2 regions of the Bacillus sp. CGMCC 1.60114 genome follow, and region 2 is predicted to be linked to the other one. Evidence: riboswitches for the same ligand, from Rfam matches in the RefSeq annotation. Region 2 holds a riboswitch; the other holds the start of a gene.
The links. A riboswitch is a leader RNA that binds a small molecule or an ion and turns the genes downstream of it on or off. The one in region 2 is predicted to bind cyclic di-AMP.
Positions count from the first base shown of each region.

Region 1: another riboswitch for cyclic di-AMP. It lies ahead of kdpA (potassium-transporting ATPase subunit KdpA); the one in region 2 lies ahead of ACFQZ1_RS25585 (signal peptide protein).

Region 1 covers NZ_JBHTHG010000014.1:30,583-51,607, reverse strand. The annotation lists gene ACFQZ1_RS07870 (hypothetical protein) at 1-187, opposite strand, end outside; gene ACFQZ1_RS07865 (hypothetical protein) at 215-364, opposite strand; gene ACFQZ1_RS07860 (helix-turn-helix transcriptional regulator) at 392-715, opposite strand; gene ACFQZ1_RS07855 (helix-turn-helix domain-containing protein) at 961-1,299, shown strand; gene ACFQZ1_RS07850 (hypothetical protein) at 1,323-1,523, opposite strand; gene ACFQZ1_RS07845 (hypothetical protein) at 1,664-1,798, opposite strand; gene ACFQZ1_RS07840 (AimR family lysis-lysogeny pheromone receptor) at 1,795-2,934, opposite strand; gene ACFQZ1_RS07835 (helix-turn-helix domain-containing protein) at 3,386-3,730, shown strand; gene kdpA (potassium-transporting ATPase subunit KdpA) at 3,848-4,912, opposite strand; cyclic di-AMP (ydaO/yuaA leader) riboswitch at 5,033-5,172, opposite strand; gene ACFQZ1_RS07825 (DUF3995 domain-containing protein) at 5,305-5,733, opposite strand; gene bcbE (bacillibactin exporter BcbE) at 5,930-7,126, opposite strand; gene ACFQZ1_RS07815 (MBL fold metallo-hydrolase) at 7,323-8,180, shown strand; gene ACFQZ1_RS07810 (YndM family protein) at 8,349-8,840, shown strand; gene ACFQZ1_RS07805 (DUF3231 family protein) at 8,874-9,389, opposite strand; gene ACFQZ1_RS07800 (alpha/beta-type small acid-soluble spore protein) at 9,707-9,919, opposite strand; gene ACFQZ1_RS07795 (MATE family efflux transporter) at 10,295-11,623, opposite strand; gene ACFQZ1_RS07790 (GIY-YIG nuclease family protein) at 11,687-12,043, opposite strand; gene ACFQZ1_RS07785 (DUF2087 domain-containing protein) at 12,079-12,843, opposite strand; gene ACFQZ1_RS07780 (hypothetical protein) at 13,127-13,753, opposite strand; gene ACFQZ1_RS07775 (DUF6022 family protein) at 14,286-14,744, shown strand; gene fumC (class II fumarate hydratase) at 15,199-16,587, opposite strand; gene ACFQZ1_RS07765 (alanine/ornithine racemase family PLP-dependent enzyme) at 16,825-17,922, opposite strand; gene ACFQZ1_RS07760 (IucA/IucC family protein) at 17,937-19,742, opposite strand; gene ACFQZ1_RS07755 (MFS transporter) at 19,726-20,919, opposite strand.
Region 2 covers NZ_JBHTHG010000119.1:15,135-25,552, forward strand. The annotation lists gene ACFQZ1_RS25575 (hypothetical protein) at 1-373, shown strand, start outside; gene ACFQZ1_RS25580 (hypothetical protein) at 391-627, shown strand; cyclic di-AMP (ydaO/yuaA leader) riboswitch at 868-1,011, shown strand; gene ACFQZ1_RS25585 (signal peptide protein) at 1,110-1,211, shown strand; gene kdpF (K(+)-transporting ATPase subunit F) at 1,211-1,291, shown strand; gene kdpA (potassium-transporting ATPase subunit KdpA) at 1,311-2,978, shown strand; gene kdpB (potassium-transporting ATPase subunit KdpB) at 2,992-5,091, shown strand; gene kdpC (K(+)-transporting ATPase subunit C) at 5,110-5,691, shown strand; gene kdpDN (KdpD-like non-kinase potassium sensor) at 5,907-7,052, shown strand; gene ACFQZ1_RS25615 (patatin-like phospholipase family protein) at 7,210-8,064, shown strand; gene ACFQZ1_RS25620 (ABC transporter permease) at 8,103-9,113, opposite strand; gene ACFQZ1_RS25625 (sugar ABC transporter ATP-binding protein) at 9,097-10,418, opposite strand, start outside.

The sequences.
Region 1 (21,025 bases), on a different contig from region 2:
ACTGTTCTTTTGCTCGGTATAGAGCTGCAAGTTCCCTTCTCGCAAGACGAGATTCCTTAATCCAAATTCCAAATGCTAATGGATCACGTTGTTTTAATGCTTCCTTTTGCATTTTTTCACAATGTTTGATGAAATCTTTTAGTATTTTCGCCTTTTCAGCGTCTTTTTGTAAAACCATTGCTTTCATACTTTTTCCTCCATCATGTTAATTTGCTTATTTTTGTGCTTCTAGTTCTTTAGCTGTTTTTCGTTTGACCGTAACTTCCACACCAAGGTAATGTTCATACACTTCCTTAAATACATCCTCAATTTTTCGCTTTCCATATGTTTCTTCACCGATGTACAGGTAAGATTTTTTTTTCATATCTTGGTCCTCCATATGATTAAAAATTCAATCTTCTTTTGACTCGATTCCCACCTCTTTTTCCGCGAAACGCGGAAGTTTACTTAAAAAAATATCTTCTGGTGGAAAATCCATATCCATAGCCAATTTTAAAACCCATATTTCCGCGTTATGCAGATATGAAGGTAAGAAAAGCCACTCAACTGGAAAACTCAAAAACACCGCTATACGCATGGCTAATGGTGGTCTAGGAGTTCTTCTTCCTGTTTCAATATCACCATAATGTGAAGGGCTTGTTTTCACAACTTTAGCTATATCTTCTTGCGTTAGACCGTGCTTTTTTCTAATTTCTATAAGCCAATCTCTTCTCATGATGCACCTCCGTAATCTCTAATTAATTCTCATTATATCCGCGTTACGCGGAAATGTAAATACATTTTCTAAAAAACATTTGTAAATTCCCCTCCGCGCTTCGCGTATTTTTTCATTGTGCATTGATATAAACTAGTGTTATCTTATATTTATAGCAAAGAAAAACAAAATTATTAGCGCACAATTAGGTCATTTTTCAAAAGTAAAATACCTTAAAATATAAAAGATTCTAGGAGGATATGCGTATGGGTATCGGGGAAAGATTAAAGTTCTTACGTAATAGAAGAGGATGGACAATTCAAGAAACAGCTGCAAAAGTTGAAATATCTGATTCCACATATGGTGGATATGAAACAGATTATAGAAAACCTAATCTTGAGATTCTTTGCCGATTAGCAAATGTTTTCAATTCTACTACAGATTTTATTTTAGGAAGAACTGAAGATCCGAACGGACTTGATCTCGATGTGAAGGATATACTAGAACATGGAAAACTCAACTGGGATGGACGAGAACTTAATGAAGAAGAAGCCGAAAAAGTAATGGCTTTATTACAAATTGTTATGCAACGTAAACTGAACTAATAAAAAAAGGATTAGCCATAATGCTATTCCTTTTTTGTTTGGAAAATATTCATAATTTGATCTAGCTCATCTTTCGTCATTAGATTTTGTTTATACAGCTCCTCCATGATATATTTCACATCACAGCTTGCTTTTGTATCATCTACTAATTCCCCAATCATTTGCTTTACTTGTTGTTTTACGCCTTCTTTTCCCATTTGTACCGCTCCCCCTTGATTAAGCATGTATATTTCCTCCCATATAAATTGGTAATTATTAGGTGTCGATTTTTTGCCACTCTACCTAAATCCTACATTCCCCAAAAAGTACGAAAGACGCTGCTAATTAATAGCAACGTCTTCCTTTTTGTTATTAAATTTTTATATTAATGACCACCAGGTTCAACTGACATATATTGTACTGGCTCTTTAACTTGGCTTGATTGATCTACTGTTCCTGTACCTAAAATAAAAGTAAATGCACTCATGATGCTTAATACCACAATACTTAACTTTTTCATCCTACTCGCTCCTCCATTGAGGCTAATACACGTTTGGCTGCATTAGCGTAATGATAGTTTCCAACACGTTCAAAACGTTTTAAAGCTTGTCTTAGTAACAGTATATCATTGTCAATTCTGGAAATATAGTACAAAATAAATGGCGATTCGAATTTTCTTTCTTTTGCTAATTCTTCAAAAATTTTCAAAGCTTTTTCTTTATCACCATATAGACCTTCGTAATATGCAATCTCAGATATATCAATACTAGTAAAGTCTATTTTATCTAAATTAAAACCATTATCTATATATAAAAAAGCCAATGTGGACTGGAAAGATTTATATTTTCTACTACTTTTCAAAATTCCATTATCAACTAAATACTTGATGCTTTGTAATAAGTATTTTTCCGCTTTCAACACATCGGTAAATAGGTAGCTCTCTCCAAGGCAGCATAGTGCTGTGGCTTTAATAACAGGTGCCTCAAGTGCTGAATTTAATATTTCTTTGCACTTATCTCTGCATGCATTTAAATCCTCATTGAAAAGGTTTATATATGCAATTCTGTCATTATAGTGCATTTCTAAACACGATTTTATAAATCCCTTGTTTATTTCATTTAGATTTTTTTCTACTTTATCTGAATACGGGAGCATAGCACGGTAATTAAAAATATCATACATAGAAAAGCTGTATAACATATTTGTTAAAACTTGAATTTCTGGATCACTAGAAAAAGCTATTTTATCCATCTCATCAATCATTGCTTGCCCACGAGTTGCATTTTGATTCCTAAGATTATATAACTTGTAAATTTTAAAATACTTCTTCAACTTTTTATTTTTCTGATGTTTTTCTATTAGTTTGTCTATAACTTTGTATTCACCGATTCCTTGACAATAGCATAGTGCTTTCCTAATATTTAAATCGCTTTTACAATGCATGATAAATTCATTTAACACTTCTCTTCTTTCTTCCATATCATCAAAAAGTACTGAAGCTACAAGTAAAAAATTATCAAATTTCATTTCAGCTGTATTACCTGTAACAGCATCTGTAATCACTACTCGATCGACTCCAGTTTTTCTTTGTATATCTGGAAATGTTAACTCTTTTCTTTCAGATTGTTTTCTAATACGTTTCATTAACTCATTCATAAAATCACATCCCTTTTCTGAACAGGACACCACCCTAACACTTTCTCAACTTAGAAACCAAAATACGAGAAGAGAGTATTAAACTTTTATGTTATACTTGGATGTGACTCGTATGTAGCAAATGTTTCCTATGCACGGTTAGGGAACGCTCAAGAGTGTGTCTGCCAACCATCCTCTTGAATACGCTCATATGGGTCTTTTTTTCGTTCCTTTTATTGTTAAAATTATTTTATCATAAAGATTTAGAAGATTTTTACTCGTTTAACAATTTTAGTATTGAGAAAGTTTTTTCAAAATTCTCTGATCTATTTCCAAAAATAGTTTATCACATAAAGAACGTTTGTTCTATGCCGTTTAGAGAAAAACGAAAAATTATATGTCAAATAAAATAAAACAGGCAAATTACCTGTCATATATAGTTTAAAAAAACTGCCTTATTTATAATGAAAGCATGAACACTTTTGGAGAAAATTTAAAAAAGTTTAGAAACAGCTTAGGTCTAACACAATCTCAATTTGGTGAGGAAGTGCAATTAAGTCGAAGTCAGATCAATAACCTTGAAAATAATTTTAATGAACCTGACTTAGCTTCGCTCAATCGCATCGCGAATTTTTTTGATGTATCTGTTGATACATTGATGGGTAGAAAAACTACAACTAGTGAAAAACACTTAGAAAATGTTCTCGATGAACTCCAAACGGTTTTCGCAGGCCTGGATGAAGTTCAAAGAGAACATCTTAGCAAACAACTCATTTTGTATTTACGTTTTTTAAACGCAAACCAAGAATTGTTATGAGTTGATTGTAGAAGAAAATATTACCTTCTGCAATGGTAAAGATTACTTACCTATTTTCCCTAAAAGCAAGAGCGTCATATATTAAAGACGTTTCTGCTTTATTTTTTTTGCATTTTACTAGCTAATGGTATATGCATCATGTGTTGTATTTACACCCCCTGTTCCCGAAGCGCTTGTAACAGTTGCATATAAAGCAGAAGATATCACGCCAAGACGCATTTCTTTCCCTTCCATATTTCCTTGAGAACTGTCTATACCAATTTGATTTAACAGTGGATTCCCTTTCAATTCAGATATGGCAAGTATAGAAAATCCAATAATAAACAAAATGAACATCGATACAAAAAGCATCCGGCCTTGTTTCCGATTACCAACCATTCTTCCGTATACAAAAGGAAATGCCATTGGAATTAACATTTGCAGCAGCATCTGGAGTACATTACTAATCATATTTGGATTTTCAAAAGGATGTGCTGAAACAGTTCCGAAAAATCCTCCGCCATTATCTCCAAGTTCTTTAATAGAAAGTAAAGACGCTACTGGTCCACGAGGAATTGCCTGCTCCGCCCCTTCCAGCGCTTTTGCGATAATCGTAGAATCCAGTGTTTGCGGTGTTCCTAGCGCTAGAAAAATTAGCGATGTCACAAATGAAATTGGTAATAACACCCTTGTAATAGATTGAGCAAAATCAACAAAGAAGTTACCAATTTTTTTACCTGCTAAGACGCGAACAAACGTAATACCAATCGCCATTGAAGTTGCAGGTGCTGCAAACATCATAAACGTTACTCCAGCCATTTGAGAGAAATAAGATAAACTACTTTCGCCCCCATAATGTTGTAGATTCGCATTTGTCATAAACGTGATAGCTGTATGAAATGCTAATGTCGGCTCCATTCCTGAAACATGGTTTGGATTTAACGGCAACATCCCCTGTAATCGAAATATGGAATACACAACAAGGATAAAAAACAAGTTTGTTATGATTAAGCAAAACAAATAGTGTTTCCAGCTTTGACAATATCCTTTAATTCCTGCGACTTTAAACAAAAATTTTTCCAATGGACCAAATACCTTTTGGAATGGTCCATTTTTCTGAAACACATTGTATATGTAATCTCCCATTGGTTTTGCTATAACTACAAATAGACAAATTGTAATTAGACTTGTAAGCCAGTTCATCCTTTTTCTCCCCTCTGTTTCTCTACAATTATTTTCTATCATACGTAGTTAATTGTAAATTTTTACCATCAATAGAATAAAAGAAAACACTAGGTTGCACCTAGTGTTTTTACACACAAGTCCCCCCCTCTCAAAACGCTGACGAGGTTAGCTGTCGGATTCGGGCCTTGAGAGTAGCCCTACCTAAAAAGGATTCACCCCAAGTGACAATGCACAAAATTGGTTCCCCCGCTCCTAAGTGGATTAAGCGATATTCGGCTATAAAATTTGCTATTTGTTTGATAATATACTCCTCTAAATTATTATTGTAAAGAGAGAAAATACAAAAAATACAAACTATTAAATAAATTTAAATAGAAACTCCTTATTGATGAAAGGTTTCCTTCCGTATACTAATGACTATAAACTGCCACTACAAAAGAAAGTGCAATATACAAACAAAGCGGACTGTATAACCATGAATCATACACTGAAAATTTTGTTTCCTTTACCTTTTTAAAGATCCCGACATACTTCCTATCACCAACTGCACGTAACAAGAAAATTCCAGCTAAAGCCATACATCCCCATTTTGTATAACGACTCGGATTCCAGAAAGACAAGTATCCACTCTGTGCTAATAGGATCACAGCAAAACATAGAATGGCAAGTGCCACTAAGAAAGTCCCTATTTTCCGCGGAACAAAAGCATATTCTCTGCTATCTTTTTTCATCGGAAGAACAACCTTACTTCCCCAAGTTCCACCACATGCCCAGTACATATGAATAAGGCTAATTAACACAAGGATACCAGCGCCTACAATAATTAAAAAGGATGTCATTATATCCTCTCCCCATTTACGCCATTCTTTCTCCTCAATAATTTCGCTAACTTCTAATAACTTACCTTCTATTTCTTTTATCCCGCATTAACGGACAGTAAAATCCCCACCTCAAGATTGAAAGAGAAACGATGAAGCTTGGTGGGGGATAACTGCCCATAAAAATCCGATTGGTTCAACGTTTAAATTTGCATTTTTATTGAGCGTTTTTCGGTTTAATGCATAGTAAAGATAATAAAGCTCCTATAAATGCTAAAAAAATTGACAGATAAAATATATAATTATCCGGCCCTTTCATTAATACTGCAAACAACGGAGGGCCTGCAGCTACTCCTACAAATCGCATCGAGCTATAAAGAGATGTAATCGACCCTCTCTGTTCCTTCTGGACTCCTTCTGTTACTAGAGCATCTAAGCTAGGAAGAGCAACACCAATCCCAATTCCACTAATGACAAGACTCATTATAATGATGTAAATATTTTTAAAAAATATTGGAATGATTAATGTTACTCCTAATGCAAAAAAGCCAATACTTATACACCACTTCATTATTGTTTTCTTATCTCCAATCTTTTTTCCTGTTATATAAGAAGTAAGAGAAAGTGAAGCTAACGGTATAGCTAGTACAAAGCCTTTCCAAACGCCATCTAAATGATATCGCTTTTCTAAAATAGAGGATAAATAAAAAAGGACACCAAACAAAATGAACATAATAATGCCTCCAAGTAAAAAAATTGGAAAAAGCCAGCGTCCTTTCTCACATAAAATCAACTTCACATTTTGAAGAAAGATACGTAATGGAGGAGCTTCTTGTTTTTGTTTAGGCGGCTTCACAAAAAAGAAAATTAAAATAATGGATATTATACACAAAACCGGGATGAACCAAAAAGGAAGAAACCAAACAAATGAAGCTAGTAAAGAGCCTAAAATCGGACTTAAAACCTTTCCTAATGTATTTGATGTTTCAACTAGACCTAAACCAATACTCACTTGCTTTTCATCTTGAAACATATCACCGACACAAGGAATCACAACAGGCATTGCTCCAGCTGAGCCAATCCCTTGAATTATCCGTCCTATTAAAATCCATGTATAAGGATTTTCAAGTTTCCATGATACCCAACCTGTAACCCCTCCCCCTATAGCTGCTATCAATAAACTAGGTATAATCACTTTCTTTCTTCCCCACTTATCGGATAAATAACCCGCTATAGGAATTAAAATAATAGCGACAACAGAATAAACAGTAATGATAAGAGAAGCTTGAAAGTCATTAATATCTAATTTCTTTTCAATTAATGGAAGTACCGGGATTAACATGGAGTTTCCAAGTGTCATAACTAAAGGAACAGATGAAAGTGCCCATAAGCTCCATTTTTCTTTTTTATCCATATATGTAATATATTCACTCCTTAAGGGCTGCATTTCAAAAACATAATTTTAATTTTTAATACTAAAGTTACTATTCCCAACGCCTATGTTTATATTGCACGAATATATAAAGTAAATTATTAAAGTCGTTTGGAAAGTTATACTTTTTTAGTAAGTCCACATAATAAAGAGAAAATGTACAAAGGGGGGATCTCTTATGGGAGACAAATTAAATCAAGAATTAAAAAGTAGTTTTGACAATACAGTATTACCTTTAACTTCTCTTACTAGCGGAAAGAGTATAGAAGTTACACCTCATGTCTATTGTTTATGTATAAAAATTGTAAATGTATGTTTTGTAGGAAATCCTTCAAAAACAAATGAGTGGATATTAATTGATACAGGAATGCCAAAATCAACAAATTTAATTATAGAATTTGCAGAGGAAAAATTCGGGAAGGGCACAAAACCAAAAGCAATAATATTATCACATGGTCATTTTGATCATGTTGGTTCTGTAGTTGAGTTAGTAAAAAAGTGGAATGTACCCGTTTATGCCCATACATTAGAAATCCCCTTTTTAACTGGCAAAAAAGATTATCCAGAACCAGATGGATCCGTAGAAGGAGGACTTGTAGCAAAAATCTCCCCTTGGTTTCCAAACGAAGGAATTAATTTAGGTGAGCATATACATGAGTTACCTTTAGATGGAAGCATTCCTCATATGCCTGAATGGCGCTGGATACATACCCCTGGGCATACTCCTGGACATATTTCTCTATTCCGAAATACAGATCACTTCCTAATTGCTGGAGACGCATTCGTTACAGTAAAGCAAGACTCATTGTATAAAGTCTTAACTCAAGAAAAAGAAATAAATGGACCACCTAGATATTTTACTACCAATTGGCAAAAGGCTTGGGACTCAGTAAAAAAACTTCAGGAATTAAATCCTACAGCTGTAATAACAGGTCATGGTCTTCCTTTGTTTGGAGAGGAGCTTAAAGATAGTTTGCAGCATTTAGTAATGGAATTCGACAAAATCGCTATTCCTTATTATGGAAATTATATTTAAGACTGAGCTGGTTGTGTTTTATGAAGGCACAATCAGTTTTTTATTCAATTCGTGCATTCAGTTTATGTTTATAACTTCCAGTATTTTTAAAAAAATTATCAGCACAATATAACATAGGGGTTTGAAAGTAAAAAAATTTTATTGCTACATGAAAGTGGAGGAATACCGATGAAGCATATTGTTGCCTTATTAATTAAATATACCGCTATTAGTGCAGTACTACTCGTGACATTCGGTATATTTCAAAATATTTCGACTCCCAGACTGTTATTTATTTCATTAATAATCACAGGGGCATCCTATCTAATAGGAGATTTATTTGTTTTATCCCAGTATGGAAACACGGTTGCTACAATTACTGATTTGGGTTTAAACTTTTTTGGAATCTGGATATTCACTTATTTTCTTACAGATTTAACTCCAAATCGGATTATTACAGCATCTTCATTTTGGTCAGCTCTTCTTATTAGTGTCATAGAGATATTTTTTCATATTTATATGAAGAAACTGGTTTTACATACAGATGATAAATCACGTCAAGCATCTATACGTCATGATATGTATGCTACGGAGTTTTCAGATGAGTATATAGATCATTCCACAATACCAAAAATGAATTTATCTGAAAAAAGAAAAGATACAAATGATAAATCGGAATAAAAAAAGTGGCCTTTAGCCACTTTTTTTATTTGGTTAAGCTTGTTCAGAATTTCGAACATGTAATGGCGGAGGAACTACCCACCCTTTTTTCTTACTTAGACGTAGTAAAGTTACCCCAGCTTGTGCTTTTTTCATATGAAATTGTCCAAATAACATACCTACATCTTCTCGAAGACATTTTCCCATAACTTGACTACAAGTTACTAAACCTGCTGCAAGACCTGCAGAAACAGCCGCTGCAATTTCTGCATCGTTAATACGTGCACCAGGCGGAATATCCTCTATAGATGCAACAGGTCTTTCTGGAGGCGCCGGTGGTAAAGCCACTCCGTTCAGTTTTAAAAGAGATTTTAGTTCTTCTATTTCAGAAGTCATATCATTTTCAATTAGGTTTTCTAAGAATTTCTTCAAATCTTGATCACCTGTGTGATTCATAAATACTTGATGTCCAGCAATTGCTCCCTGCGTCGCAAGAAGATAACTCCAGATGTCGAATACTTCTCCATAATGTAAAGGCTCATTCTGAGGATTCCCACTTAACACACCCATTTTACGATGTCCTCCTATAGAAAATATTATTATAAAAATTCTTTTAAGTATTAAAAATAAGTTTTTAAGTATGTTTCTTCCAACAAAAGAATTCTTGTAATTCATGGGAAACACCTTACCCATAATCTATACATTTTGTTGTTTATGATAGAGTTTGCCCAACAAAATACTTAAAGTTGATTAAAGATTATTAACAACCTTTGAGTAAATATGTGATTATTATGATGATTTACCTTACTAAGATGCATATAGATAAAGAAAATATATAGGATATACATGCTTTAGCTTACTTTATTTTATTATGTTTTTAACTAAAATTAACGAGTAAATCCACCACTAAGATGTTGTTCAGCTAATGCTACTAAACGTTTTGTAATTTCACCACCAACAGATCCATTTGCACGAGCTATTGTGTTCGCTCCAAGTTGCACACCGAACTCTTGGGCAATTTCATATTTCATTTGATCAATTGCATTTTCTGCTCCTTGAACTAATACTTGATTACGGCTTCTACTATTATTATTTGTCATGTTATATCACCTCCTATATTTTTAATATGCTACCAATCATAAAAAACAGGCATTCCTTTTTATGGATATTTATTTAGGTTAAATTAATACACTTTCACCAAAACCATATAAAGTAAGACTTCCGTAAATAAGGGATTCCTTCATTCATCACTAATAGAAAGCCTACCCCATCGAGCATATACTAGCAGTTATCTCCCACCTCTCTTCTTCAATCTTTTCTGAATCTCAAGGTAGGATCTTATTGCTCAAAATAGCGGGATAAAAAACCCCCTCCAGATAAGCAATCTAGAAGGGGGTTTTTTGTTCACATCATTATTTTTGTATCTTATCTCTATTAACGCTCATTTGCTTAACAAGAAAAATGATACCAAACCTTTAGCTAATAAGACGCGTAATTCGTTTCTTCTTCCACGACAATCGATAGTATCCGTATTGTAAAAGTAAGCTCACAATAAATGCAGCTGGATATCCAATCCATATTCCTTTTATCCCAAGGCTCGTATGATACGACAGGAAATAGGCCACTGGAACTTCCACACCCCAAATCGATATAACCGCAAAAATAGTGGGCCACAATACAGTTCCACTCGCACGCATTGTCGCACCAATAATTTGCGCATGACCGAAAATTAAGTAACTCCATAACGTAATCATAATGAGACTATGTGCAATATCAATCGTACTCTGACTCGTTAAAAAGAGCGCTAAAATTTCTTTTGAGAACAAATAAATAAAAGAGATTAATATTCCTCCAATTACATAGTTCATAACAAGTCCCGCTCGGATTACTTTTTGCAGGCGATCAAATTGATTTGCTCCAATGGACTGCGCTGCAAATATGGAAACAGTAATCCCAAGACTCACCGCTGGCATCTGTACATAACTTGCTACTTGGTTTACTACTCCGTACGCCGCAGTTGCGTCTGATCCGAAACGATTTACAAAGGAAATAACGGCAATCTCAGATAATGAAACGAGTATCATATTAATACTTGCTGGGATGCCAAGACGTAATAATAATTTTGACAAGTCCCAATCCATGCGAAGATACTTTCGAACTGTTGCATCAAATTGCAATGGATGTTTCGTTTTTCTTAAATAAACTAACAGAATAATAAATGTAACAATTGTTGATATAACAGAAGCATATGCTGCACCGTACACACCAAGTTTCGGCAGACCTAACCAACCAAAAATAAGAATAGGTAATAATACCATATTTAGTCCTGTACTAACAATTAAAAAATAAAATGGTGTTTTAGAGTCCCCTGTACCACGCATAAAGGTCGTATAAGCAAAATATAAAAACAAAATTGGCATAGAAATAAATAGAATTCGTGCATAGTCAACACTTATATTAATTATGTTTTCTGGCGTACCAACAAGGCGCATAATATCCATTGTAAATACTCTTCCTATAATTGCCAAAACCATTCCAAGAACAAACGTAAATGTCAACGTTGTACCAACTATCGCTTTCAAACGCTCTTCATTACGTGCTCCAAAAGCCTGACCAATTAAAATTGAGCTACCAGAACCAATACCAATTACAAATGAAATAAGTAAAAAAAACAACGGGAAGAAGGCCGAAATAGCAGCTAAGTCATTAATGCCAAGCCAACGTCCCACCACTACCATACCAAACAGCTGTCCAAGCGACTGCAATACATTACTTAAAAGTAAAGGAATGAGAAACATAGACATAGAACGCCATATTGGTTTACTTTCTGTTCCTTCTTCATTTATTTTCAAATTTCATCTCCCCTTTTATCGAGATGCATCGCGGTTATATCCACGCTCTCCATATGGCTTTAAACTCTCTAACCATTTCTCTTCTAGTTTCTTCAATTCTTCTTTTGCGTTAAAATATCCAGTAGCTTTCTTTTTCAACACTTCTAATATTTCAAACTCAAAAGCATCTGCCCCGTATTCCTTCCAATCATCTTGCAATGCCTTATTCGTATGAGAACCCATATTAAGTAAAAGTCGTCTTCCACTCATAGTTTTTAAGTTCCTCGTACTCTCTACATACACTTTTCCGTTTTTCATATTCTTAATACAGTAAATTCCAGATTCTATTTCTGTTTCTTTATACAGTTGTTTTAATTCTTCTCTTCTATTCAATTTCCTTTCTCCTTTCACTTTCTCAATATTGTTCTCTATAATTTCACCCAGTACTGACTTCCATCAGTTGTTCTGTCTATGAAACCATATTCAATTAAGTATCTTCTTAACGTGACATAATCAGAATATACATTTTCTAAAATCTCATTAACTTCTTTTTCTGTATATTTTTGATTACTATCAAACTTTTTCACTAAATGTTTCAAAATAATTAATTTTCGCTTTTGTTTCTTCGGAAATGTAGAAAGCGGTCCGTCTAATCCTTCTGTAAAATGTGATTTTAAAACTTCTTCATTCTCTGCTTCTGTAATGTTATACCGTTGATCGACCATCGTAGCTGTACGGTGAATAGGGAGAAATTTAGATTGATTCGTCGCCTTTTCTTCTGACAACTCCATAAGCGCAAGAAACACCTTTGCTTGTTTCATCTTCTCCCTTAATGTAAAACGATGATTCCGAATTGTTGATGTGCTTCCACCGTCCATTTCCTTCACAATTTCTTTATCATTTAGACCCATATGAAAGAACTGTATCATCTTCTTCTGCAAGTCCGTTAAACCTGTTAACTTCTTATCTAATCCTAATAAATAGTCGAACATAGAAGTATGTTCATTTGCGATATGAAGCTGCGTAAACTTCTCTGCTTCATAAAAAACATTTTGCTCTTGATAAATAATACCTTTCACAAATCTAGCTCCGCACGCTAAACAAATGTATTCTTCAGTTTCCTTCTCGAATACATATCCTTTTTTCAATTCTTCTACTGAGGCATTCCAAAACCATTCCGAAATATCATTCATGCTAAACAATCCCCTAAAAAGTTTATTTTAAAAACAAACAAATTATGATTTAGTTTATTTTCATTTATAATATCACAACAAAATCAAACATTTAAACGTATCGTTTACCTATTTTCAAACACAAATAAATAATGTTTGCTATTTTAACAAATATTATTATCAGTTACAGAGTAAATTTATTTTTTCAGTATGTAATTACAAGACAAAAAACCGGTATTTAAACATAAATAACAAAGAAGTGTAACATATATATTTATTATTTACATCTCTTAGTCCACATACTTTATTTTGATGTTACAAGATGTTTTCCATTTGTGGTATTAAAATAAACCGCTACCATTTTTTTATTGTCGGCATTCCAACCTATTACTAATATCAGGGTAATTTTTGTCTCTGGGTCTTTTCTAATCATAAAATTATAGCCTTTAGCCCAATCTTTACCTGGATGAATATCACCTAATTCTAATGCTTTTTTAAGTAACTGAGGAGAGTCGTAGTTAATATCTTCCAATCTTATAAACCCTTCTTTAGGATAAGGAGAATCACCTTTCCCGGTTACATCCTTTGCTTCAACAATTTTCCCCTCATAGATAGTGACTAAAAATATTTTATTAGTATCTGGCACCCCAAAATCAATATTCCAGTATTTTCTTTTACCATTGCTCCCAATTGACTTCCCGGGCTTATCTCTGTCTATATTAACTCCCTGTAATAATTGAGCGTTTTTATTCCATTCCAAAGCAGAAGGATATGCAAGTTTAATTGCTTCTAAGATTGTTAATTCAGTTTTTAAATTTTCATCTTTAGGAGTAAAAGTTTGTGAAGCAGTAGAGTTCTCAAACAGTATGACACTGACTATTAATGTAGGAATTAATACAAGTAACAAGACCATCATTACTTTTTTTTTCATGCAACCACCTATCTAGTAATTAATATTAAAGACGATCAAATACCTCCTTTTACTTTTTATTAAATTGCTATATTGTTATTCATGAAGTTATTATAAAATGATAGTTTCTATTAAATACCAATTAATTAAGAATTATTTGTACAGTAACAATAATGTATGTTTTTGTTACAATACTTTGTTTGAAGTGCGTTGTTAAGCGATTTATTGCTTTTTTCTCAACAAAAATACGAAACAAAATTATTTATTCACCTTTTTGATACAGTTGATTTTAGGTTATTTATTGCCTTTTAATGTGAAGCAAACTCCTTAGCGTAGAAAAATCAAGGTTTTCACTTCCAAAAAATGTCTTAACGTAGGTTTTATGTCATTTTGTTGGCGAGACCCCTACAAGAGATATAGATGAAATCATGTTGCTTTTTTAAATGTCAAAAGTGAAATTCCTTTCGTCGTTTTACATAAAATGGAATAATATAAATAGCAGTAAGTGCTGACTGTTATTTATAAATATTTTCAATTTTAGGAGGTATTTAAAATGGGAGAGTTATCTTTAGCATTTAAACCGGACATGTCGATTAAGGAAATTGGGAGATTGATTGAGAACCATGTTATTTCTCAATGGAAGAGGGTACTCGAGGAAAATTACGATGAATTTTTACAATCCTATGAAAAAATAGGGGAACCCACATATGGACTCTATTCAACCAAACTGATGACCCCGGTATTTGACCAATTTAAAATGGCCGGTTTTATTGTCAATAGGCTAAATTTGCATGATTCCTTAGAAGAATGGGGTCCAATAGAAAAACGCGATCGAATGCTTTGGAGCGTAGTCAAAAATCAGCAAAACAATCCGATTGGTACCTTTATATTAGATTTATTTCATAACCACACTCAGTTTGAGATTCCAACCATGCCACGAATTTTTATCTTATCAGAAACAAGCAGAGAAAATATTATCAAAGCTGTGCGTCAGATTAGAGAAAGAGCATAGAGATTTTGGATATCCTTGTTACTTTTATTGGAACCTATGTAACGGACTAAAGCAAAAACCTTGTCACTCCCCCTATATAAAGAAATTGGCTATATAAACTTAGTTTCATTTTAATAGAACGTATTAGTTCTTTCTAATTAACTTAAGTTAACTACCGATAACGGGAACTATGTCGACTAAAATGAAGACCGCGCGGTCTTCATTTTTTTGTACACAGCTTATTAAGGGTTTTACTGCAACACCGGTTCTTCTATGTTGTAGTAAATGAGGTCATATGTTGTACAAAAAAAGAATAGATCAAGCACATAATCTCTACTTGTATCTATTCTCTTCATTTCCTCTCTTATAAAAACTATAATATTATATAAGAGATTTTATCTTAATCAAGAATATCCTGGTTTTTATATTACTTAATAAAACAAGTGAGAATCCTCTTTGTTATAAAGTATTTCATTTATTCCTTCGGCTCAATCATTTTCTTTGGATCTACAATTTCATCAAATTGTTCCTCTGTTAATAATCCTGATTGCATTGCTGCTTCTTTCAATGTTAATCCTTCTTTATGTGCATGCTTCGCAATTTTCGCTGCATTTTCATAACCGATATGTGGATTTAAGGCTGTTACAAGCATCAAAGAATTATTTAAATGTTGCCGTATCACTTCTTCATTTGCTTCAATACCTACTGCACAATTATCGTTAAATGAAGCAATTGCATCTGCTAATAATCTAGCTGACTGCAAAAAGTTATACGCTATAACCGGCTTAAAGACGTTTAATTCAAAGTTTCCTTGACTTGCTGCAAAGCCAATCGTTGCATCATTTCCCATGACTTGCGCTGCAACCATCGTTAAAGCTTCACTTTGCGTTGGATTTACTTTTCCTGGCATAATAGAGCTCCCTGGCTCGTTTGCTGGAATCGTAATTTCACCAAGACCACTGCGCGGTCCGCTTGCAAGCCAGCGTACATCGTTTGCAATTTTCATTACATCAGCTGCTAACGCTTTTAGCGCCCCATGCGTGTAAACAACTTCATCATGACTTGTTAACGCATGAAATTTATTTGATGCTGATACAAATTGTTTTCCCGTAAAATTACTAATTTCTTCAGCAACCATATTACCAAATCTCGGATGAGCATTAATCCCTGTTCCAACCGCAGTACCACCGATTGCGAGCTCTTTCATATATGTACTGCTTTCTATAATCATCCGTTCTGTTTTTTCAAGCATGCGATACCATCCGCTAATTTCTTGTCCTAACGTTAACGGCGTCGCATCCTGTAAATGAGTACGACCAATTTTAATAATATGTGAAAATGCGTTTATTTTTTCTTTTAGAGTTTCTTTTAATTTTTCTATTGCCGGTAATACCTGTTCTTCTACTGCAATAACACAAGCAACGTGAAGTGCTGTTGGAAACGTATCATTTGAACTTTGGGACATGTTCACATCATCATTTGGATGAATATGTCCCTCAAGTCCTTTTTCTTTTAAAATTTGATTCCCTCGGTTTGCAATCACTTCATTCACATTCATGTTAGACTGTGTACCACTTCCTGTTTGCCAAACAACAAGTGGGAAATGTGTGTCCCATTTTCCTGCTAAAATTTCATCCGCCGCCTCTACAATTGCAGTTGCTTTTTCTTCTGATAACTTTCCTAATTTTTGATTACTAATCGCTGCACCCTTCTTTAAAATCGCAAATGCCCGCACAATTTCAAGAGGCATACGTTCTATTCCAATCGGAAAGTTTTCCTTACTTCGCTGCGTTTGCGCTGCCCATAATTTATCAGCTGGAACTTTCATTTCTCCTAATGTATCTCTTTCAACTCTATACTTCATCGTTTCATCCCCTTAGAATATAATACCTTCTTTTTCATTTTACTAAAAATATCAATAAATAATAAATATTACCATTTTATTAAGAAAATATTCGTAACAATGATTCACACACTCTCCCGTTCTAACGATTTTCATCTCGAAATTTAAAGGCCATTGGCAATAATCCCTCCACCTCCAGAGTCAGGGAAAAGCGAAAAAAATAAGTGAGGGATGAAGCCCCCACTTATTTTCTTCACTTTATAAGATAAGCACTTTTTGCAGTACATCATCATATACATATTCTTTTCGTACAAGTGGAGAAACCATGCCGCTTTGCAATGCACTATACGCTGGAACGAATGTCATTTTATCTCCTATGCTATACGGTGTACTATCAGTTATATCAACAATTAAATGGTCACTGCTTCCACCAAGAATTTCAATATTTCTATCAGAAGGTCGTAAACCGCTAATATCAAGGTCCTGCCTTCCTATTGCAACAATCGCTCGTAGTCGCTCACCTTTATCTTCAAAATACGGGACTTGACCAAATGCATCTTTTCCAATAACGCCTTTTGGCATAGACGGCTTTCTTTTTATTTCAATGATTTCCGCTTCAATTGAAAATACATCTTGGTACATGAAAGAAATATTTTTTCCATACGCTGTTTCTTTCCCAAGAAAAATAGCTTCTCCAATCCGTAAAGAGTTAACACGTCCAATCTGTTTTCTTTGCATGATAAGTGGTAACGAACTTGAATTACCACCCGAGATAAACCGAAGCTGTTTTCCAATTTCCTTCTCTACTACTTTTGCTAATTGCGTTAATTCTTGCAAAGAATGTTCAGTTGGAATAACACCGCTAAAGCAGGTAAAGTTTGCTCCAATACCATCGAGTATAATTCCAGGTATATTCGATACTCTCTGCGCTGATTCCACCACTTCATATGGCATCATTCCTTCTCGAAGATCACCTAAATCAACCATTAGAATCACACGATGCGTTGTTCCGTATCTTCTCGCTGCTCTTCCTAATGCCTCTATGATACATAGTTCAGAGTTCAAACTAATATTTGCCCAAAGAACCGTTTCTTCTACTTCTGATAAAGCTGGTGCACGAATTAATAAGAGCTCAGCCTCTTTTCCAACAATAGAACGAAGTTTATAAAGATGCTGTAATCTAGAATCAGCAAATTTTGTATACCCTGCCTCTTGAAGCGTTTCAATCACTTCTTCTGCAGCGCCGACCCCTTTTGTTACAGGAAAACATACAATATTTGAACGCTCGCATAATCGTTTCATTATCATGGCATTATACTTCAATTTTGAAAGGTTTACTTTCATGTTAGGCAGCATATTCATTCCTCCTATTACATACAAAGCGGATTATGAAAACTTGTATATAAATAAGATTTTGCTTGATCTTGTATTCTCATTGAGAACAATGCTTTCGTTTCAATTTGCTTTGCAAATATAGCTGCCTTTTGCTCTTCAGTTGCATCTACCATGTATTCTTCAACAATAGCAGCAACAATTCTCCATAACTCTATTTCCTGTACGTTATCTATCGAGCGGGCTAACGTAAATAATACATCCCCAAAATGGTTTTGCAGTACCGAATGAATAAACTTGTTATAAACCTCATTCATATCATCTGTAAATACAACCGCTTCTTTAACCTCAGAAATGTCCACTGACTTCGCTAATGTCTTTTTATGAATTCTCACTCCTCCTAAATCACGTACAAAAATACGTTGGACCTCTCCGCCTTTTGTAACAATAATAGAGTTTTGCATATGTCCTTCTAAAGCTATTCCATATTGTAAAACAAGCTGCAGTAAAGGAATCATAACTCTCTCAGTGTAATGAGCGACATAGTGAAATACCTCTTTTTTGCCAATTGTTTCTGTTCCAAAATATGTACGCATCATATCTACAATAATAGGCTCTCCTTCTTTTAATGGATTGCTTGCTGTTAAACTAGCTCCAACCCATAGTAACTCTCCCTCTTGCCTATATGTATTTGGACTTTCTCGTAAAATAAATGCTAGATTTCTTCCTAAATGAAAATCATCATTTTTAGTATAAGTAGCTCCAACTCGTTCACGAACAACAATTACTGATTGTGATAGCTCTTTCTCTTTTGCATAAATCTTATCAAATAGCGTAGAAAGAATTGGCCCATTTACAGTTATTTCTGATGACACTGTTCGAACTGCACTTGTGGCTTGCGCACGTACTGGAAGCTTAACATGGTACGGTAATTCTAATAGATTCATTGTTCGAAATGAAAGCGTTGCTTTGGACGAAAGCTGATATGGAATCGGAATAATACGCCCTTCCTCTAAATCTTCCCCATACTCCTCTATTAGTACATGCTCATATTGCCATGGGTGAACAAGAAATGGATAGTAGTCTTCTATTTTGTCCCTTCTGTTTCCTAATAGTCCAGAAGCCGTTTCATATAAATCTGGTAAATTTTCGTATAATAAAGGTTGTGCAAAGCTATCTCCTGTAACTACTGTTACATCTTTATGAACAAGCAATACATATAACGGAACAAATTGCTCAAATTCCGGAGCATAACGTTTTACTTCCTCTTTTGATAAACCAAGTTTTGTTTTTGTGGAAGGATGAAGTGGATGCCCTTCGATTACTAATGACTCTGTATATAATAATTCGTCAAACGACATACATTTTTTTAGTTCTTCAAGGAATTGGCATAGATTATTTGGTTTGTATTTTGCAAAAAACATCAAATTTGTTTCAAGCTGCTGCTTTACCCATTCTTGTTTTTGTTCCCATGCTTCATAAGCTAATTCTAAATTCTCTACACTGTTCTGTAATTCTTTCTGCAAGGAATCTGAAACATGAAGCTGAAAGAATGGTGCTACTTCCGCAAAAAACATTTGTAATGAATCAATCCATCTCACATGCCCTCTTACTTTAAACCGGAGCGGAAAGGAAAATTCGTATCGTTCAAATGCCCCTTCTTGTTGCACTTCTAATAATAATTCTGCTTCATTCATACAATCGATAATTTCAATACCATAATCATGCTTTAGCACAGCACAACTTTCTAATAAATTTTTTTCACGAATTAGCGCATTACAAAAACGATTTAAAATACGATATTCTGCTTGTACTCGATTAGCTTGTTTACTTTGAATGGACAAAATTCTTCACCTTCCCTTTTCGTTGTTTCACTTTTATATACTGAAATGCCAATGGGATCATACATAAAGTACCCATCATCACAAATGTTTCAGAAATCCCCACGTATTCAAGGGCATAACTTACTACAATTGAACCGAGTGGAATCATACCTCGATCCATTAATACAACACTAAGCATAAGTCCTCGTTCTTCTTCACGAACATTGTTTTGAAAATACACACGGTTACTAGAACGTAACAACTGTCCAAAAAGTCCGATAGAGAATAATAGTATAAAAAACACAAATGTATTACTAATAATGAGGAGCACTATACTAATAGAAAACAAAACTAAACTCATGTAATAAATCTTAATTTCTGAAATATACTCTAATATTCTAGGAAGAATAATAGTTGCTATAATGGCGCCTATTGCCGCCGAAGACATCGCAATGCCGAATACTTCTGCATTCTCAATAAATTGATGAGAAACAAGTACAGGCAGTGCTGACGTATATGAAAAGCCAAAAGCCATTGTAATCATTGATGTGATAAAAATATTTCTTCCCATATGATCATGAGAGAAATATTGGACAATTTGTTTCCAACTTGCTTTTTTCTTTTCTTTTCGTTTTTTCATCGTTCGATCTTTCATTGGTAATACAAGAATGAATGCAATAAGTGAACAGATTGCCTGCATTGTAAATGTAAGTTCAATATGTCCCCCCGCGATTAGAAATCCAGCTACTGCCGGCCCTGTCGAGCGACAAGCATTCATCACAAACGAATTCATAGATATCAGTTTACTAATTTGATTGTTCGTATCAATATCCGAAAGAAGCGTATTTCGATTTGGTGTTTCTAATGCACTAATTACTCCCCTTACAAATGAGAAAAGAAGAAAAATAAAAAACGAAGGAGTAACAAACACAACATAAATAGCAAGTACTGTTGTAACCACTAGCCCCCAAAATGAATACGACTTCATTAACTTAATACGCGGATACAAATCGCAAAGCTTCCCTGCATATACACTAAACAATGCAATTGGAATAAGCCGTACAAAGTTTATCCATCCTAAATATGTAGCACTATGATACAAATCATAGACGTACCAATTGATTGCAGTCATTCCAAGCCAATTCCCCATAAATAAGAAAAATGAACTACTAAAAAAGAGTTTACGAATACGAACCACCTCGAATTTTTTGTTGCATTTTTAAATGTATCTTTTATAATTGAAATTGATTATCAATATCACTGTAAAAACAATATAAAATATTCCAACTTCTTTGTAAAGACTT
Region 2 (10,418 bases):
TTGTGTAGGAGAAGCGGAAAAAATTAAGAGTTTACAAAGTTTAGCGCCTTTACAAAGTAAAATAATCATTTTCACAGAGAATGAGCATATGGTTAATGAAGTGAAAGCTTGTGGATTTCAGCAAGCGTATTGCTGTCCAAATGATGCAAGAATAATTGTAAAAATGTGTAAAGGAATTAAAAGAGTGATTTTGCTAGGAGATGAATTATCCACAATTAGTTTTTTTGCGGAGCGTATTCACTTTTCTTTTCATGCACCTATTACGGTTGTCACGCGAAATAAACAATATCGAAAGCACCTCTATGAAGCCATTGGAGCTAACTTAGTAGTGTTTACAACTTGTGATAACATTTCGTTTTTGATTTTAGAGTAGGAGCGGAGGAAACGAATATGAAAATATTCCTTTGTCGTGATTTAGCAACGCGCTGGGCTCTATCATTAGAACGAGTACATGAGCTAGTTGAATATGATCCAATTTTTCCGAAGCCATCTGTAATTCTTCCACCAGAAGATATTTGTTTATATTTAGAGCAAGACATTATCGAATATGAAAAACAACATGCAGAATTAGTGCAAGTATATGTTAGGGGGCGTAATTTACGTTCGTTTTTTCATGATTTAGATTAATTATTTTGAAGGTTATCTCATGTATTGAGATAACCTTTTTGTTTTAAATTTGCAAAAGAATGTCTATTTCATGAAAAAAGAAGAAAACAAAAGAAAAAGGATGATAAAAGAGTATTTTCCATTAATGTAAGCGTTTAACAGGTCTTATATTTTCATATTTTAGCTATTTCACCTCTTTACAAGTGAAATTTAGAGGAGTATATTTACTTTCATAAATTGTTCATAAAATTTCCAAAAAACAACCTGATATCGCTGAGTCCAGAAATGGAGCGGGGGAACCAATTTTGTGCATTGTCACTTGGGGTGAATCTTTCATGACGAAAGTAGGGCTACTCTTTAGGCCCGAATCCGACAGCTAACCTCGTAAGCGTTTGGAGAGGAGGTTTACTTTTGTGTTGTTCATTTTCGAACACTGAGTAGATCCTCAGTGTTCTTTTTTATGCTCTTAATGGTAAAATTTTACATTTAGTGAGGGATGGATAATGTTAGATATCGCTATGATAGGGATTTTAATCGTGTTAGTTGGATCAATGATTGCTCTTGCAAGATGGTCGGATCATGTTGTGAAGGAAGGGAAGAAGTAATGAGTATTGCAGTATTTATTATTGTTGCCGCACTTACTGTGTACTTAGTTTATGCGTTACTAAATCCAGAAAAGTTTTAATTAGGGGGAAGCGTTTATTATGGTTTGGATTGCAGTTTTGATTACAATGCTATTATTTGTTCTTGTTGCAAAACCAATGGGGATTTATTTAGAGAAGGCGTTCCAAGGGAATCGTAAATTAGACAAGATATTTGGCCCTGTTGAAAAAATCATCTTCAAAATCTCGGGTATTAAGCCTTATAACCAGAGTTGGAAGCAATACGCACTATCATTAGTTGCTCTTAATGGTTTTATGATTGTTGTCGTATATTTCATATTTCGCTTACAAGGCGTGCTGCCATTAAATCCAGCTCATGTTAAAGGCATGGAGCCTACGCTTGCTTTTAATACAGCTATTAGTTTTATGGCAGATACAAATTTACAGCATTATAGCGGCGAGAATGGTTTATCGTACTTATCACAATTAATCGCGATTACGTTTTTAATGTTCACAGCGCCAGCAACAACATTAGCGCTTGTAATGGCTTTTATAAGAGGGTTAGCAGGTAAGGAACTTGGGAACTTCTTCGTAGATTTTATACGTGCTTTAACAAGGGTTTTTCTTCCAATCGCGTTTGTGGCTGCGTTGGTTTTCGTTGCTCTTGGTGTACCGCAAACGTTGGACGGAGCCGTTACAGCTCATACAATTGAAGGGGCAAAACAAAGCATATTACGTGGTCCAGTTGCTTCTTTCGTTTCTATTAAGGAATTAGGAAACAATGGCGGAGGATTTTTCGGAGCAAATTCGGCGCATCCATTTGAAAACCCAGGTCAAATAAGTAACATTTTACAAATGATGCTGATGATGCTGTTACCAACAGCTTTACCATTTACGTATGGAAGAATGGTTGGGAATAAAAAACAAGGACGTGTTCTTTTCGCTTCTCTATTCATTGTGTTTTTAATGGGATTTGCAACAATTGTGACGGCAGAATTACATGGAAATCCAGCGTTAAATCAAATGGGTATGCAGCATAATCAAGGCAGTATGGAAGGGAAAGAAGTTCGATTTGGAACAGTATTTTCTTCACTGTATGCTACTGTAACAACTGCAGCGGAAACAGGTGCTGTTGATACCATGCATGATACGTTAACGCCAATTGGTGGATTGGTACCACTTGTAAATATGATGTTAAACACAGTGTTTGGCGGAGTTGGCGCAGGTTTTGTCAATATTATTATGTACGCAATGATCGCTGTCTTTATATCGGGATTAATGGTTGGACGTACACCAGAATTTTTAGGGAAAAAGATTGAAGGCAAGGAAATGAAATTGATTGCGGTAACAATACTATTTCATCCTTTACTTATTTTAGGATTTTCAGCGTTGGCATTTTCAACTCATTTAGGAACAGATGCGATTTCGAATTCAGGATTTCATGGCTTAACACAAGTTGTATATGAGTATACTTCCTCGGCTGCGAATAATGGTTCAGGTTTTGAAGGTTTAGGAGACAACACAGCATTTTGGAATATTACGACTGGTATCGTGATGTTCTTGGGACGTTATTTCAGCTTAATTACAATGTTGGCTGTAGCGTCTTCATTAAAAGAGAAAAAGGTAGTACCAGAAACAATCGGAACATTCCGTACAGATAATAGTTTATTTGGGGGCATTTTCATTGGAACAATCGTAATTGTTGGAGCATTGACGTTCTTCCCAATGTTAGTGTTAGGGCCAATCGCAGAATTTCTTACATTGAAGTAATGGAGGGTAAATGATGAAACCTGTAGTGGTAAAAGATAAACAACCAAATCAATCGATTGCATCACCAAAAATGGGAGCAGAAGATGAAGTAAGACAAGCAAAAACAATGGATCATGACATTATTACACATGCCATAAAAGAAGCGTTTGTAAAATTGGATCCGCGAGTTATGGTGAAAAATCCTATTATGTTCGTGGTGGAAATTGGATTTTTCCTAACGTTGATTTTATCATTTCTACCGAATGTATCTAAAAATATACCAGGGTGGTTCAATATAACGGTTTCTCTTATTCTATTATTCACTGTCTTGTTTGCTAATTTTGCAGAAGCATTGGCAGAAGGACGGGGAAAAGCGCAAGCTGATTCGTTAAAACAATCTAAAAAAGATGTATTTGCAAATGTAATAAGAGAGAATGGAAATGTTGTTCAAGTTTCAGCAACTGAACTGAGAAAAGGCGACGTTGTTATTGTAAAGCAAGGCGAAATGATTCCAAGTGACGGGGAAGTTATTCGCGGATTAGCATCTGTTGATGAATCAGCTATTACAGGGGAATCTGCACCAGTTATGAAAGAGGCTGGCGGTGATTTTTGCTCCGTTACAGGTGGTACGATCGTTGTTAGTGATGAAATTACAATTCAAATTACGAGTAATCCTGGTGAATCTTTCTTAGATAAAATGATTTCTTTAGTAGAAGGAGCATCTCGTCAAAAAACACCAAATGAAATTGCTCTGAACACTGTATTAACGAGTTTAACACTTATTTTCTTAATCGTTGTTGTTACGTTACCAATCTTTACGAATTATCTTGGTTTTCAAATTGATACGTCTATACTAGTTGCACTTCTTGTTTGTTTAATTCCAACAACAATTGGTGGTTTGTTATCCGCAATTGGGATTGCAGGTATGGACCGTGTAACGAAGTTTAACGTTTTAGCAATGAGTGGTAAAGCAGTTGAAGCAGCGGGTGATATTAATACAATTATTTTAGATAAAACAGGTACGATTACATTCGGTAATCGTATGGCGCACACGCTTTTGCCAGTGGGAAATGAAACAATTGAACAAGTTGCAAAATGGGCAGCGCTTAGCTCCGTGTTAGATGAAACACCAGAAGGACGTTCGGTTATTGAATACGTACAATCAAAAGCATTCTCTTATAACAGTACACTTGCTGAGCAAGGTGAGTTTGTTCCATTTAAAGCCGAGACACGAATGAGCGGTGTTGACTTAGTAGATGGTACAAAAGTACGAAAAGGTGCAGTTGGTGCTGTACTTGAATGGGTACAATCACAAGGCGGTACAATTCCGAAAGACTTAAATCAAAAAGCTGATTTAATTGCAAAAGAAGGTGGTACACCACTTGCAGTTGCAGCGAATAATCGTATTTACGGATTAATTTATTTAAAAGATACTGTCAAACCAGGTATGCGCGAACGATTTGAACAGCTTCGTCAAATGGGAATTAAAACAGTAATGTGTACAGGTGATAATCCACTTACTGCCGCAACAATTGCAAAAGAAGCAGGTGTGGATGAATTTGTAGCAGAATGTAAGCCGGAAGATAAAATTGCAGTAATAAAAGCAGAGCAAGAAAAAGGAAAGCTTGTTGCCATGACTGGTGATGGTACAAATGATGCACCGGCCTTAGCACAGGCGGATGTTGGTCTGGCGATGAATAGCGGTACTGCAGCAGCAAAAGAAGCAGCAAATATGATTGACTTAGATTCAAACCCAACGAAAATTATTGAGGTTGTAGGAATTGGTAAGCAGCTATTAATGACACGCGGTGCATTAACAACATTTAGTATCGCCAATGATATTGCTAAATACTTTGCGATTATTCCAGCAATGTTTACATTGGCAATTCCACAAATGGAAGCTTTGAATGTTATGAAATTACATTCACCGTTATCAGCCATTTTATCAGCGCTTATTTTTAACGCGATTATTATCCCGCTGCTTATTCCGTTAGCGATGAGAGGAATTGCTTATAAACCGATGAGCTCTAATGCATTGTTAGGACGTAATTTACTTATCTATGGACTTGGTGGAATGATTGTTCCATTCATTGGTATTAAGCTGATTGACATGATTGTAGGGCTGTTCATTTAAGGAAAAGGGGAAATGAAAATGTTGGAAAAACAAAAGATACTTTCACCTGTCATTCGTATAACCTTTACGTTTCTTATTGTGTGCGGGCTTGTATATCCATTACTTGTCACAGGAATTGCACAAGCGGTTATGAAAGATAATGCGAACGGAAGTCTCATATATAATGAAAAAAATGAAGTGATTGGTTCAAAATTAATTGGTCAAAATTTTACAGATCCACGTTATTTTCATGGACGTGTGTCTAGTATAGAATATAAAGCAGAAGCATCCGGATCTAATAACTATGCACCATCTAATCCAGATTTATTAAAACGTGTAGAAGAGAGTGTAGAAAATTGGAAGAAGGAAAATCCAACAGTTCCTGTTTCAGAGGTTCCGATGGATTTAGTAACGAATTCCGGTTCAGGATTAGATCCTGATATTAGTCCACAAGCAGCTTACGCACAAGTAGATCGCATCTCTAAAATAACGAATATTCCGAAAGAGAGAATTAATAAGCTTATTGAATCTCAAACAGAAGGAAAAGCACTCGGACTATTTGGTGAAGATCGTGTCAATGTATTAAAGCTAAATCTAGAATTACAAAAAATGATGAGATAAAGTGAAACTTCCATTAGTGGGGGGCTTTATCCCACACTGATGGTTAGTTGAACCAATCGGGCTTTTACGGGCAGTTATTCCCCACCTATCTTCTTCGCTTTTCTCTGAATCTAAGGTGGGGGATCTTACTGCCCGTTAATGCGGGATAGTAACAATGCTACCTCAATCTAAGGGATTGGGGTAGCATTATTTGGTAGGGGTAGGGGGAATTTGTGATGTATGCAGATGACTATAAGCCAACGTTCCAAAGGCGTACACCAGAAGAATATTTAGAATATATTCGGCAACTGAATCGAGGGAAATTAAAGCTGTATGTCGGAGCAGCTCCCGGAGTGGGAAAAAGTTATAAAATGCTTTTTGATGCGAGAGAGATGCGAAAAGAAGGCATTGATGTTGTTATTGGTTTAATTGAAACTCATGGACGAAAAGAAACAGACGATGCTATTGCTGATTTAGAAGCTGTTCCTTTAAAAGAAATTCATTATAAAGGAAAGGTATTTCAAGAGCTTAATGTTGAAGCAATTATAAAACGGGCACCGCAAGTTGTCATTGTCGATGAATTGGCTCATACGAATATTCCAGGCTCTAAACATAAAAAACGTTATATGGATGTGGAAGAATTATTGGATGCTGGTATTGATGTTCTATCTGCATTTAATATTCAGCATTTGGAAAGCGTTCATGATATTGTAGAACAAATTACAGGAGTGAAAGTAAGGGAGCGCATTCCTGATTTTATATTACAAAAGGCAAATGAAATTCAGCTTGTAGATGTAACACCGGAAGTACTTAGAAAACGATTGATGGATGGAAAGATATATAAGGAAGAAAAAATTCAACGCAGCTTAAATCATTTTTTTACCCTTAATAATTTAGGTGCGCTCCGTGAGCTGTCACTTCGAGAAGTTGCAGATGATATGGATGAGAAAATTAGTCAATTTGCTGAAGAACCAATTGGAGTGAAAGAAAAAATTCTCGTTTGCGTCCAATATAGTTCCACAGCAGAAAAGCTCATTCGTAGAGGCTGGCGTATGGCAAACCGTTTAAATGCGGAGTTATATGTATTAAATGTAGAAAGAGAAAATATTGAATCTTTATCAGAAGCAAAGAAACAGGTTATTGCCGAATGGAAGGCTTTAACGAGCCAGTTTGATGCTACATTTTTATTAGAAGAGGCCAAAGGAAATAAGCCTGCTGATACGATTATTCAAGTTGCAAAACAATTACAGGTAACGCAAATTTTGCTCGGTCAATCGGCAAGAACAAGATGGGAAGAAATTCGAAAAGGTTCGATTGTAAATGAGATTATGAGACAGACGACGAATATTGATATTCATATTGTGGCAGATCAGCGGGGATAGAGTATGCCAAAAAAATCGTATTCATGTATATGAATACGATTTTTTCTATTCTGTAAGTCGTCTGAATATGGTTTCTTAAAAATTTTATATATAATAGAAAGAGATATTTAACAATGTGAATAGTTAATAAGCATATATAGAACGAGGAGAGAGAGCGATGCTTGAAAATACGGGTTTAGTATTAGAAGGTGGCGGTATGCGTGGTGTATATACAGCGGGTGTATTGGAGTACTTTATGGAAAACGATTTATATTTTCCATATGTGGTTGGTGTATCGGCAGGTGCATGTAATGCAGCGTCGTATCTTTCAAGACAAAAAGAAAGAAATAAAACAGTGAACATTGAATATGTGACGCATCCAAGATATTTATCGTATAAAAACTTGTGGAGAAAGCGTCAGCTGTTTGATATGGACTTTATTTTTCGTGAAATCCCAATGCAGCATGTTCCATTTGATTTTGAAACCTATTTTAATACGGAACAGCGTTTGCTTGTAGGAGCGACGGATTGTGAAACTGGACAGCCTGTTTATTTTGAAAAAGGACGTACTCAGAAAGAAGCATTAACATTATTACAGGCATCAAGTTCATTGCCATTTGTAGCACCTGTTGTAGAATTTGGCGGGAAAAAGCTATTGGATGGCGGAATTTCAGATCCAATTCCTGTTCGGAAGGCACAGGTAGATGGTTATCAAAAGTCAGTTGTTGTTTTAACAAGAAATAAAGGTTATGCGAAGAAAAAATCAAAATTTGGCTGGATTGCAACTAAAGCGTATAAAAGATATCCTAATTTAGTAAACACAATGCTAGCTCGTTACGAAATATATAATGAGACACTTCATTATATTGAAAAAGAAGAAGCAGCTGGGAATATATTCGTTATTCGTCCGACAGAACAATTAGAAGTGGATCGTATGGAGAAGAATCCAGAAAAATTACAGCGCTTGTACGAGCAAGGATTTCAAGATGCTGAGAAAACGTATGAAGATTTAATGCAATTTCTTGCTAAATAACAAAGGGTGACTCAATTTTATAGGAGTCACCCTTTGTTTTAGCGAGAAATCTTCTTTTTAGTAAATGAAAAAGCAAGAGCAGCAACGAGGATACTTCCTTTTACAATATCTTGAGCATAATAAGGAACATTCATCATTGTTAAACCATTTAAAATAATACCAATTAGAATAGAGCCAAGAAAAGTTCCAATTACGTTCGGTTTTTTTGCACCGAACATTGCATAGCCAATATAAGCGGCAGCGACAGCATCCATTAATAGCGGTGCACCAGCTGATACTTGACCAGTCCCAATACGGCTGCTAAGAACGATGCCGCCAATAGAAGCGAGAAGCCCACTGATCATATAGGCGTATAAACGGTAACGATCTGTAGGAATCCCGGCTAATCGAGCAGCTTCACGGTTTCCGCCTGTCATATAAAAGAAGCGTCCATACGTTGTTTTTTCTAAAAATAAATATGAAGCTAGTACAGTGATAAGCATAATTATTACAGGAACCGGGACACTTGCGATAGAACCTTGGCCAATAAATAAAAAAGAAGGAATAAAATGTCCGGAAGCAGTTCCGTTCGTGCTAGGCATTCCTTCATAAATAGAAGAGCCTTTTGAAAATGTTAGGTGAATTCCGTTAACAATGTACATCACACTTAATGTAGCAAGTAAATCAGGTAGTTTAATACGGATAATGAGTAATGCATTTAGTAATCCAACTAATACCCCACAGCAAATGGGGATTAGTAGTGTAAGTAACAATTCCTGTCTGTATAAAACAAGACATGCTGCAGAAGCAATTGTGGCTAAGCTAGCTGTTGATCCAACTGATAAATCGAAACCGTCAACAATTAATGTAAATGTAACTCCGATGGCAAGTAATGTAACAATAGAAACAGAGCGTAAAATATCACTAATATTTTTATAAGTTAAGAAAGAATCATTTACAATTGAAAAGAAAATAGTAACACCTATAATAATAGCAATTGTACTAAATTGATAGAAAAGATTAGTAGATATAAGTTGCTTTTTTGATTTTGTTTCATGAACTAGATTCAATGGAATGGCTCCCTTCAGATAGATGTAAAAGTTGTTCTGGAGATAGTTCATGTGGACGATATTCTCCTATAAATTCTCCGTTTGCTAATACAAGAATGCGATCTGCGATTTGTAATGCTTCATCTTGTTCTCCAGTGAAATATATAATCGAGCTACCAGCTGCTGTGATTTGTTTAATAAATCGAAAGATATCTTGTTTTGCAGCGACGTCTACTCCTTTTGTTGGTTCATCAAAAAGAAATATGTTTGGTGTAAATCCGATCCATTTTGCTATAGAAACTTTTTGTTGATTGCCCCCGCTAAGTGAATGCACAAATGCATTTGGATCGTTTGGCGAAATACGAAATGAAGAAATGGCTGCTTCTGTATGAGCTCTTTCTGAACGTAATTGTTTCCAGCCGGATTGATGTAAATTTAAATGATCTGTAATGCTTTCCGATAAAAATAACCCTTGTTTTCTTCGTTCTTCGGGTACGAGCGCAATCTTTGCTTGAATGGCATCACGCGGAGTTTTAATTTTTATGTTTTGTTTATTAATTTCTGCTACATAAGAGTGGCGAGCACCAAATAATGTTTCTGCAAGAGTCGTTTTCCCGCTGCCTATTAACCCATATATAACAACTGTTTCCCCCTTGCGAATGTGAAGGGAAAGAGGAGGACGATTCCGATATACATAAAGATTGTCTGCTTGAAATATATATGGTGTTTCTAATTTGCTTTGTGTATTTGCATGCATTGTCATTTGTTTTCCTGTCATCGCTTCAACAATTTGTTGGTCGGTAATTGCAGAAGTGGCTTCAGATAGTGCGACTTTTCCGTCTCGTAATACAGTTACAACATCTGCATATTGCCGAATTTCTGAAATGCGATGAGAAATTAAAACAATTCCAATTCCTTGTGCCTTTAATTGTTGTAATAAATTACCGAAGTTTGCTGCTTCTTTTGGACCAAGTGAAGAAGTAGGTTCATCTAATAAGAGAAAAGCTGCCTTATTTGATAGGGCACGAGCAATGAGAAGCAATTGTTTTTCGTGTAAAGAACAATTTGAAATGTCTTTCCATACATTCAGATCAATATGTACAGCATGCAAATAATGTTCTGCAAGCTGTACGAGTTTTGATTTTGAAAAAAATGTTTTGTTTTGCATTGCTAAATAATCAAGGAGTACATTTTCTAGTACAGACAAATTTGGAACCAATCCGTGATCAACTTCTTGTGTTACGAAAGCAATGCCATGTTTTTTTGCGTCTCGTGGTGAAGAAAAAGAGACTACTTTCTCATCGATGAGAAGTTTTCCAGCAACCG